3 linked regions of the Geminicoccus roseus DSM 18922 genome follow. The main gene of each other region encodes a partner of the protein of the gene in region 3 in a complex. Links are inferred from orthologs where the notes say so. Each region holds a gene or a part of one and is shown on either strand. Other genes may lie near its edges. The genes, in order: GEMRO_RS30880, dinB and dnaN.

Region 1 (3,132 bases), 700 kb from region 3 along the record:
TGCCCTGGTCCTGCACCCGGCCCAGCATCTGGCCGATCCGCAACTCGTCCGGGCCGATCCCGTCCAGGGCGGACAGGCGGCCGCCCAGCACATGGTAGCGGCCCTTGAAGAAGCCGGCCCGCTCCACCGCCCAGAGGTCCTCGACCTCCTCGACCACGCACAGGCTGGCGGTGTCCCGGCCGGGATCGGCGCAGATCGAGCAGGGGTCGGTGGCGTCCAGGTTGCCGCAGACCGAGCAGCGCCGGACCTGCTCCCTGCAGTTCTCCAGCGTGCGGATCAGCGGCGTCATCAGCACGTCCGGCCGCTTGAGGAGGGCCAGCGCCGCGCGCCTGGCCGAGCGGGGTCCTAAGCCCGGCAGGCGCGACAGGCGCTTGATCAGCTCGTCGATGGCGCCAGGCGCGCTGTTGCGGCTCAGGGTTCAGGCTCCGCTCGTTCGGTCCGCTTCGCTCAGAACGGCAGCTTCATGCCGGGCGGCAGCTGCAGCCCGCCGGTCAGCTTCTGCATCTCTTCCTGCATCTGCGTCTCGATCTTGCCCTTGGCGTCGTTGACCGCGGCGACAATCAGGTCCTCCAGGATCTCGACGTCGTCGGCGACCATGAGCGACGGGTCGATCTTGATCTTCCGCATCTCGCCCTTGCCGTTCAGGACCACCGAGACCAGGCCGGCGCCGGCACCGCCCTCGACCTCCATCTCCGCCATCTTCTGCTGCATCTCGCCCATGCGGGCCTGCATCTTCTGGGCTTCTTTGAGCATGTTGCCGAGATTCTTCATGCGCGCTCGATCCTCTGTTCGGTTGGGGGGCTGGCAAGTTCGCTGGCGGATGGCCGGACATCCTCGATCCGGGCGCCGGGATAGGTGTCCAGGATGCGCCGGATCGCCGGGTCCGCCGACAATTGCTCGATCAGGCGGTCGCGCACCACCGCGCGCTGCTCGGCAAGCGTCGGGGCGCCGCGCTCGTTGACGATCGCGACCATCCAGCGCCGGCCGGTGCGCAGGAGCAGGGCGTCCTGCAAAAGGTTGGCCAGGTCCGGCCGCACCCCGGCGGCCGGGCGGATCTCCAGGCGCTGCGGCGCCATCCGCACCAGATGCACCCCGGTCTCCAGCATGGAGGCCAGCATCGGCTCGTCATGGCCGCGCAGGAAGGTCACCAGCTCGGCGAAGTCGGCGAAGTCCGGGGCGGCGGCGGCGCGCGGCTCGGCCGGGGGACGGCTCGCCAGGGCAGGGGGAGCCTGGGCCACCGGCGGCGCCACCAGCACCGCGGCCGGGCCGGCGCTGGCCGGCTCGGGCCGGACAGGGGCAGCCGAGCCACCCTGGCCCAGCTGCTCCAGCTTGCGCAGCAGGTCGGCGGGTGGCGGCAGCTCGGCCAGGCAAGCCAGGCGCAAGAGCAGCATCTCCGCGGCCATGGCGCCGTCGGCGGCGGCCTTGACCTCCTCCAGGCCGCGCAGCAGCACCTGCCAGGCGCGGGCCGCGGCCGGCAGGCCGACCCGGCCGGCGAGCGCTAGGCCGCGCTGATGGCCGTCCTTGCCGGTGTGCCAACCCGGATCGGCGTTCGGGTCGAGCTTGAGCCGGGACAGCCAGTGGCAGGCGCCGAGCAGGTCCTGGATCACCGCCACCGGGTCGGCGCCGCGGGCGTGCAGCTCGGCGAAGACGTCCAGCGCCTCCTTGGGCCGCGCGGTCAGCAGCGGCTCCAGGAGGTCGAGCAGGCGCGCCCGGTCGGCCAGGCCCAGCATGTCGGCGACCTGGGCGGCCTCGACCCGGCCGCCGCCAAGGGCGATCGCCTGGTCGAGCAGCGAAAGCGAATCGCGCACCGATCCCTCGGCGATCCGCGCGACCAGCGCCAGCGCGTCGTCCTCGGCCTCGACCTGCTCCTTGGCGCAGATCCGGGCCAGATGAGCGGACAGCACCGAAGGCGGCACGCGCTTGAGGTCGAAGCGCTGGCAGCGCGAGACGATCGTCACCGGCACCTTGCGCTGCTCGGTGGTGGCGAACACGAATTTGGTGTGGGCGGGCGGCTCCTCCAGCGTCTTCAGCAGCGCCGCAAACGCGCTGGCCGAGAGCATGTGCACCTCGTCCACGATGTAGACCTTGGTGCGCAGCGCGGTGGGGCCGTAGCGGACGCTGGCCAGCAGGTCGCGCATGTTGTCGACGCCGGTATGGGTCGCGGCGTCCAGCTCGACCACGTCGATGGCGTTCTGCGCCTCGATCGAGCGGCAGGGGCCGCACACGCCGCAGGGCTCGGGCGTTGGCCCGCCCTTGCCGTCCGGCCCCTCGCAGTTCAGGGCCTTGGCGATGATCCGGGCGGTCGTGGTCTTGCCGACCCCGCGGATGCCGGTCAGCAGGAAGGCATGGGCCAGCCGGCCGGAGGCGAACGCATTGGTGAGGGTGCGGACCAGGGCGTCCTGGCCCACCAGTTCCGACAGGCGCTGGGGGCGGTAGGCTCTCGCCAGGACCTTGTAGCCGGACGCGGTGGTGTCGTCTCGCATGCGCCCGTCTGATCTTGTTCGCGGCACCAGCCGGCGCTGGCCGGCGCGGATGCTCTGCAGGTGGAAGGCCGGCTGCGACCCGGACCGGAACTCGTTGCGGCTGCTTCCTTCCGGACCTGACCGAATTGGCGAGGAGCCCGTCCGCCGCCGACCTTCCGAGGGGGTATATCGACGCTCGCGCCCGCTCGTGCAAGATGCGACCGTACGATCAATGAGGATCGTGGAGGCTCTCCCCTTGCTGCGTCGCCTGAAACCACCGCCGCACGTCTATTCCAGCGTCGGCTTCGACCGAGCCGCCATCTACCGCAAGGACCTGGCCTGGCTGACCCAGCGCCGGTCCGACCATGCCACCAGGGTGATCCTGTCCCATGGCCTGAACCTGGCGGTGCTGGAGGCGGAGGACGGGCCGCATGCCGGCTTCCTGACCGTGGCCGATCTTGGCCAGGAGCTCGACGACAACGCCGTGTTCCTGGGCGTGATCGACGGGGTCGCCTATTTCGTGGCCGAGCTGGACGATCCGGCCAAGGCGACCCTGCCGCTGGTCGACCTGCGCAGCGTCGGCCCGGTGCTGCCGCCGCACGAGGCCGGCATGATGGCCTCCGCCCGCGCCCTTCTGCACTGGCACACCACCCACCGGTTCTGCGGCAGC
Region 2 (3,000 bases), 3.4 Mb from region 3 along the record:
GGCGGAACATGGCGATCGAGTTGGCGAGCAGGCCCTCGGCCTCGACACGCGAGGCTTCCGCCGCCGAGAGCCGCGCCTCGGCCTGGGCGACGTCGGTGCGGGCGACCTCGCCCACGTTGAAGCGATCGCGGGTCGCCTGGAGCTGGCGCTGCAGCCGCTTCTCGTTGTTGATCGCGAGTTCCAGCACCGAGCGGTCGCGCCACACCCCGGCATAGGCGCGCACCGCGTCGTAGAGGATCTGCTGCTCGGTGACGATCAGGTTGGCACGGTTGGCACGGACCGTGTTCTCCGAAGCGCGAAGGTTGGCGTCCAGCCCGCCGCCGCGGTAGAGCGGCTGGGTCACGCTCAGGCCGATCGCCGACGAATCCAGGGTGCCATCGCCCTGGCTGCTGTCGAGATCGACGATGTCGTAGCTGGCCGAGGCGCCTACCTGCGGCCGGTAGCCGGACAGGGCCTGCGAGACCAGCTCGTCGGTGGCGCGCAGCTGGGCGCGGGCGGCGCCGAGGTCGGGATTGGTGCTGTAGGCGCTGACGAGGGCTTCCTGAAGGGTTTGCGCCCCGGCCGGACCTGCGGCGAGCGCGACCATCGCCGAGGTGAGGACGAGGATACTCTTCAAGCGCATTCCGATCTCCCGGCTGCGAGCGCCATCAAGCGGCCCCATGGGACCAGCCCGCGAATACAACAGTGCAAGAGTGGCGGCCATGGCCGATCGCTGCAAGCATGGACGCCATGTCCCATCCGGCATCCTCGGCCGACGGAAGGCCGTTGTGTAGGGAAGGACACAGAACTCCGGGAGCCCGGTCCAGTGAGCCTGCGCGGCATCATCCATGTCGACATGGACGCTTTCTACGCCTCGGTGGAACAGCGCGACGATCCCGCCCTGCGCGGCCGGCCGCTGGCCGTGGGCGGCCGGGACGGGCGCGGCGTGGTGGCGGCGGCCAGCTACGAAGCCCGCGCGTTCGGGGTGCGCTCGGCGATGCCGGCCGGCGAGGCGCTGCGCCGCTGCCCGGACCTCCTGTTCGTGCGGCCGCGCTTCGACGCCTACAAGGAGGTGAGCCGGCAGATCCGCGCGATCTTCCGGCGCTTCACCCCGCTGGTCGAGCCGGTTTCGCTGGACGAGGCCTATCTGGACGTCACCCGGCCGCTCACCGGACCGGCACCGCCGGCCGAGGTGGCGGCCCGGATCAAGGCGGCGATCCTGTCCGAGACGCAGCTTACCGCCTCGGCCGGCGTGTCGTTCAACAAGTTCCTGGCGAAGACCGCGTCGGGCATGAACAAGCCCGACGGCCTCACCCTGGTCGGCCCGGACGACGCGGCGGCGCTGCTGGCCGGCCTGGCAATCGAGGATTTCCACGGGGTTGGCCCGCGCACCGCGGAAAAGCTGCGGGCGGTCGGGATCCTGACCGGCGCCGACCTGGCCCAGGCCTCGGAAGCCTGGCTGGTGCGCCGGTTCGGCCGCAGCGGCGCCTGGCTGGCCCGGATCGCGGTCGGCCAGGACGACCGGCCGGTCGAGCCGGACCGGCCGCGCCGCTCGGTGTCGGTGGAGCAGACGTTCGCCCGCGACGTGGCCGGGCGAGCCGCGCTTGCGGAGATCCTCCGGGAGCTGGTGATCGATCTCAACCGCAGGTTAGAAGAGACCGGCTTTCGCGGCCGCTCGGTGATCCTGAAGATCCGCTCCGCCGACTTCGTCACCAGGACGCGCACCACCACGCCCAAACCTTTTCCCCAGGATGTCGAAAGCCTGTGGAAAATTGCTCTTGGCCTGCTGGATCGGCCGGAGCCGCCACGAGGCCGGGTGCGGCTTCTGGGCCTGGGCGTGAACGATGGAACCGAAGAAGCGGATCCGCGCCAGTTCGACCTGTTCGGCACGAACGGACGGGATTTTCCTCAAGGATAGGCACAATCCTGGAGCGTCACCTCGATCTGGGTGTCGTTCGCTACCGAGGCGAACCCGAACCGGTATTCCCGTCCGTCGGCGACCACCGAATGGCCGAGCGGGAGGACCCCCTCCACCAGCTCGATGTTGCCGCCGATGCGCAGGACCCGGATCTCGACCTTGCGGCCAGCGTCGAAGCCCGGCCGGGGTGAACCGTCCTCGGCCACCGCCGGGCTGGCGGTGGCGCTGACCGTGATCCGGTTGTCCAGGAAAGCCACGGTCTGCAGCGGCGCCACCCCGCTCGGCAGGCGCGGCGCGAACCGGCGCTGGGCAACCCCCTGGCGGCAGGCACGCACCGGGGCCGCCTCCGACAGCACGAAGCGCAGCCGCTCGGGCGGAACGCCCTGGTCCAGCCTGGCGCGCAGCAGGTCCAAGAGCGCGCCGAGTTCGCCATGCGGCACGCGCGCGGCCAAGCTCTCGATCCGGGCCTGCGCCTGGGCGCTGGCCGAGGCCAGCGCCTGTTCCGCCTGGGCCCGCAGGCGCTCGGCCGCCCGCTCGCGCGCCTCGGTCTCGCCGATCCGGGCTTCCAGTGCGCCGATCCGGGCATCGGCCTCGAACCCGCCGACCTCGCGGCCGAACCAGAACGCGGCACCCAGCAGCGCCAGCAGGGCGAGCGGGGCCACGATCCAGCGGCCGACGAAACGGCGGCGGCGCTGGCGCGCCCCGGCGCTCAGCCGCATGGAGCGGCCCGCGACCGCTCAGTCACCGTCCTGCAGCCAGTCCGCAGCGGCGATCGGCGCCCGGATCTCGTTCACCAGGCCGGGCTCGCGGCGGTCCTGCAGGAGCTGGAGCACCGCGGCAGCGGTCTCCTCGACCGAGCGGCGGGTGACGTCGATCTCCGGCCAGCCGAACTTCGAGAACATCCGCCGCGCCGTGACCAGTTCCTCGCGCACCCGGTCGGCCTCGGCATAGTCGCCGCCGAACTGTCCCTCGTCGCCCACGCCCATGTGCTTTTGCCGGTTGCGGCGGATCGAGGTCAGGTGCTCGGCATTGATGGTGAGCCCCACGATGAGCGGCCGCTTCAGCTTCTCCAGGTAGCGCAGCTGCGGCATGTCCGGGACGAT
Region 3 (3,090 bases):
GGAGGCCGTGCAGCACCGGATGGGCTCGCCCGGCGCCGAAGAAGTGGGTTGGCTCAAGGCTGGAAGCCAGTCCGGCCCTGTTTCGGCGATCCTGCGCGAGTTCCAGATCGTCCCGTTCCGCCTCGATCGGCCGAAGCCGCCGGGCGTCCGTCCCAAGGACAGCAGCGTCGCTGCGCTCGCCATCGGCGCGGTGCCGCCCCAGTCGCGGGTATGCCCCTGTCCGGCGATCTATCCCGCCGAGGGTGCTTCCTGGTCGGGACAGATCCGGTGAGCGGCATCAAGTTCGTCGACCCCTTGTTCAGCCTGGCCGAGGACGAGCGCGTCCTCCTGGAGCGCTGCGTCCACGCCTCCGTGCTGCGCACCGCCTCGCCGCTCAAGGCCCACGAGCGGGTGCGTCTGAGCGAACAGATTGCGACCAGGGCAGCCCTGGCCCTGGTCGCTCAAAGAGACGGCCGGCACCACATCGAGGATGCCAACCTCCGGCGCCGCAACCAGCCGGGATATGATTTTCTGATCGACGGCCGCATTCGGATCCAGCTCAAGGGCAACAGCTTTGTCGAGAGCATCAGCTGGGCGCACACCCCTGATCCGGCCGCGCCCGACCTTGGTTTCGATCTCCTGGTGGCCGCTGACCTGGGCGTGGTTCTGGACGGGCGGGTCGGGCGTCTGGCCGCCAAGCCCATCCCGGTGAAGCCGGTCATCGACTTCTATCTGGTGCCGGGCGACGTGGTCCGCGGCTGGGTGGCGCAGCGCCGGCGTGTGAACGCCCGGGGGGCGCACATCTATCTCTACAAGTACCCGCTGACGCCCGGCACGAGAGAGGACCAGGGCCAGACCCGCGAGCTCGCGGAGTGGCAGGGCCGCTTCGACGTCCTGGACCGCCTGCTGCGGCATTGAACCTGCGGGAACGCACCGATTCCGCCGAAAATTCGTGAACTTAGCGCTGGAGCCTGCTAGCTTCGGCGACCCGGCACGATATTCGTGGACGGGGTTCCGTGATCATTGCGACTTGCCCCGACCATGAAGCTGACCATCGAGCGCGCGCCCCTGCTCAAGTCGCTTGGCTATGTCCAGAGCGTTGTCGAGCGGCGTACGACGATCCCGATCCTGTCCAACGTGCGGCTGGAGGCGCAAGGCGATGAGCTGCTGCTCACCGCCACGGACATGGACCTGACCCTGGTCTCGCGGGAGGCCGCCGAGATTGCCGAGCCCGGCACCACCACGGTGGCGGCGCATACTCTCTACGAGATCGTCCGCCGCCTGGCGGAAGGTGCCGTGATCGAGCTGGAGCAGCCGAACGGCAGCACCGACATGCATCTGCGCTCGGGACGCTCGTCCTTCGTGCTGCCGGCCCTCGCCGCCGACGAGTTCCCGGCGATGAACGAGGAGGACCTGGGCGTCTCCTTCGAGCTGTCCGCGGCAACCTTGCGCAAGCTGTTCGACAAGACCCGTTTCGCGATGTCGAGCGAGGAGACCCGCTACTACCTGAACGGGGTGCATCTCCACGCCACCCGCGGCGAGGGCGCTGCCGCCACGCTGCGCGCGGTCGCCACGGACGGACATCGGCTGGCCCGGGTCGAGACCCCGCTGCCCGAGGGCGCCAAGGGCATCCCGCCGGTGATTGTCCCGAAGAAGACGGTCGGCGAGGTCCGCCGGCTGCTGGACGCCCTGGACCAGGACGCCGAGGTCGGCATCGCCCTTTCGCCCTCGCGGATCCGTTTCCAGATCGGCACCACCGTGCTGGTCTCCCGCCTGATCGACGGCACCTTCCCCGACTACGAGCGGGTGATCCCGCAGGCCAACGACAAGGTGGCCCTGGTCGATGCCAAGGCCTTCGCGGTTGCGATCGACCGGGTCGCGACCGTGGCCACCGACAAGGTCCGGGCGGTCAAGCTCGGGTTCGGCGACGGCAGGGTGGTGGCGTCGGCGGTCAGTGCCGAGGCCGGCCGCGCCCAGGACGAGGTCGACTGCGAACTGTCCGGCGGCGAGATCGAGATCGGCTTCAACGCCCGCTACGTCATGGACATCACCCAGCAGGTCCAAGGCGACACGATCCGCCTGGAGATGGCCAGCGCGGCCTCCCCAACCCTGATTCGTGATCCCGAGGACGTCGCCACCATCTACGTGCTGATGCCGATGCGGGTATGATCCTTTCAGCCAGCGCGCCTGTGGCTGTGGACCGTCCTCCGCAGCCCCTGCCCTGCGCGGTGCGCCGCCTTCACCTGACCGACTTCCGCAATCTCGCCGAAGCCCGCCTGACCCTTCCGGACGGACCCATCGTGCTGTTCGGCGACAATGGCGTCGGCAAGACCAACCTGATGGAGGCTGTCTCGATGCTGGCGCCGGGTCGCGGCCTGCGCCGGGCGCGCGCGGTCGAGCAGGCCCGCCACGGCGGTGCGGGGGGCTGGGCGATCCAGGCGGAGCTGGACGGGCCGGATGGGATTCACCGGATCGCGACCGGGCTGGAGGTGGGGCATGAGCGTCGCCGGTTCCGGCTGGACAGCCAGGACGTTGCGGCGCGCGACGAACTGCCGGCGATCGTGGGCGTGATCTGGCTGACCCCCGCCGAGGACCGGCTGTTCGTGGAATCGCCCTCCGAGCGCCGCCGTTTCCTGGACCGGCTGATCGGTGCCGACGATCCGGCCTATGCCGGCCTGACGAACCGCTACGAGCGGCGGCTGCGCGAGCGCTCCATGGTGCTGCGTGGCGGGCGCCCGGACCCGGTCTGGCTCGCCACGCTGGAAGCCGGCCTGGCCGCCGACGCGGTGGCGATCGCCGCCGTGCGGGCGGAGCGGGTGCGGAGCCTGGATGAGGTGGTGGCGCAGAGCCAGGGGGCGTTTCCGACTGTGCGGCTGCAGCTGGCGGGCGATCTCGAGACGCTGCTGGAGGACCGCCCGGCCCTGGACGTCGAGGAGGAAGTGGCGGCCAGGCTCGCCCGCAGCCGCGACGCCGATCGGGAAGCCGGCGGCGCCTCGATCGGGCCGCACCGCAGCGATCTGGTCGCGATCGATGCGGAGACCACCACACCGGCGGCGCGCTGCTCGACCGGGCGGCAGAAGGCGCTGCTCGTTTCCATCGTCCTGGGCGAGA

Evidence for each region.
Region 1: the proteins of dnaN (region 3) and GEMRO_RS30880 are in contact, whole or in part, in a cryo-EM structure (PDB 8GIZ), measured with the Escherichia coli proteins. The link is inferred for Geminicoccus roseus DSM 18922 from one-to-one orthologs.
Region 2: the proteins of dnaN (region 3) and dinB are in contact, whole or in part, in a solved structure (PDB 1OK7), measured with the Escherichia coli proteins. The link is inferred for Geminicoccus roseus DSM 18922 from one-to-one orthologs.

Annotation. Positions count from the first base shown.
Region 1 is NZ_KE386572.1:4,157,909-4,161,040, forward strand. What follows is about bases 126-3,108. They hold GEMRO_RS30880 (DNA polymerase III subunit gamma/tau), read right to left. Parts: upstream 2,484-3,108; coding sequence 768-2,483; downstream 126-767. Other genes in these bases: recR (recombination mediator RecR), read right to left, coding at 126-415; GEMRO_RS0120645 (YbaB/EbfC family nucleoid-associated protein), read right to left, coding at 448-771; nudC (NAD(+) diphosphatase), read left to right, coding at 2,719-3,108. Outside these bases: more of recR, read right to left, coding at 1-125; more of nudC, read left to right, coding at 3,109-3,132. UniProt on the Escherichia coli protein: Part of the beta sliding clamp loading complex, which hydrolyzes ATP to load the beta clamp onto primed DNA to form the DNA replication pre-initiation complex.
Region 2 is NZ_KE386572.1:1,506,369-1,509,368, reverse strand. What follows is about bases 1-2,851. They hold dinB (DNA polymerase IV), read left to right. Parts: upstream 1-805; coding sequence 806-1,897; downstream 1,898-2,851. Other genes in these bases: GEMRO_RS28460 (pyruvate, water dikinase regulatory protein), read right to left, coding at 2,635-2,851; GEMRO_RS32515 (hypothetical protein), read right to left, coding at 1,888-2,616; GEMRO_RS0108265 (TolC family outer membrane protein), read right to left, coding at 1-622. Also shown: more of GEMRO_RS28460, read right to left, coding at 2,852-3,000. UniProt on the Escherichia coli protein: Poorly processive, error-prone DNA polymerase involved in translesion repair and untargeted mutagenesis. Copies undamaged DNA at stalled replication forks, which arise in vivo from mismatched or misaligned primer ends.
Region 3 is NZ_KE386572.1:4,861,712-4,864,801, forward strand. What follows is about bases 144-3,084. They hold dnaN (DNA polymerase III subunit beta), read left to right. Parts: upstream 144-1,020; coding sequence 1,021-2,148; downstream 2,149-3,084. Other genes in these bases: GEMRO_RS0123955 (GIY-YIG nuclease family protein), read left to right, coding at 144-271; GEMRO_RS0123960 (hypothetical protein), read left to right, coding at 268-897; recF (DNA replication/repair protein RecF), read left to right, coding at 2,175-3,084. Also shown: more of GEMRO_RS0123955, read left to right, coding at 1-143; more of recF, read left to right, coding at 3,085-3,090. UniProt on the Escherichia coli protein: Confers DNA tethering and processivity to DNA polymerases and other proteins. Acts as a clamp, forming a ring around DNA (a reaction catalyzed by the clamp-loading complex) which diffuses in an ATP-independent manner freely and bidirectionally along dsDNA.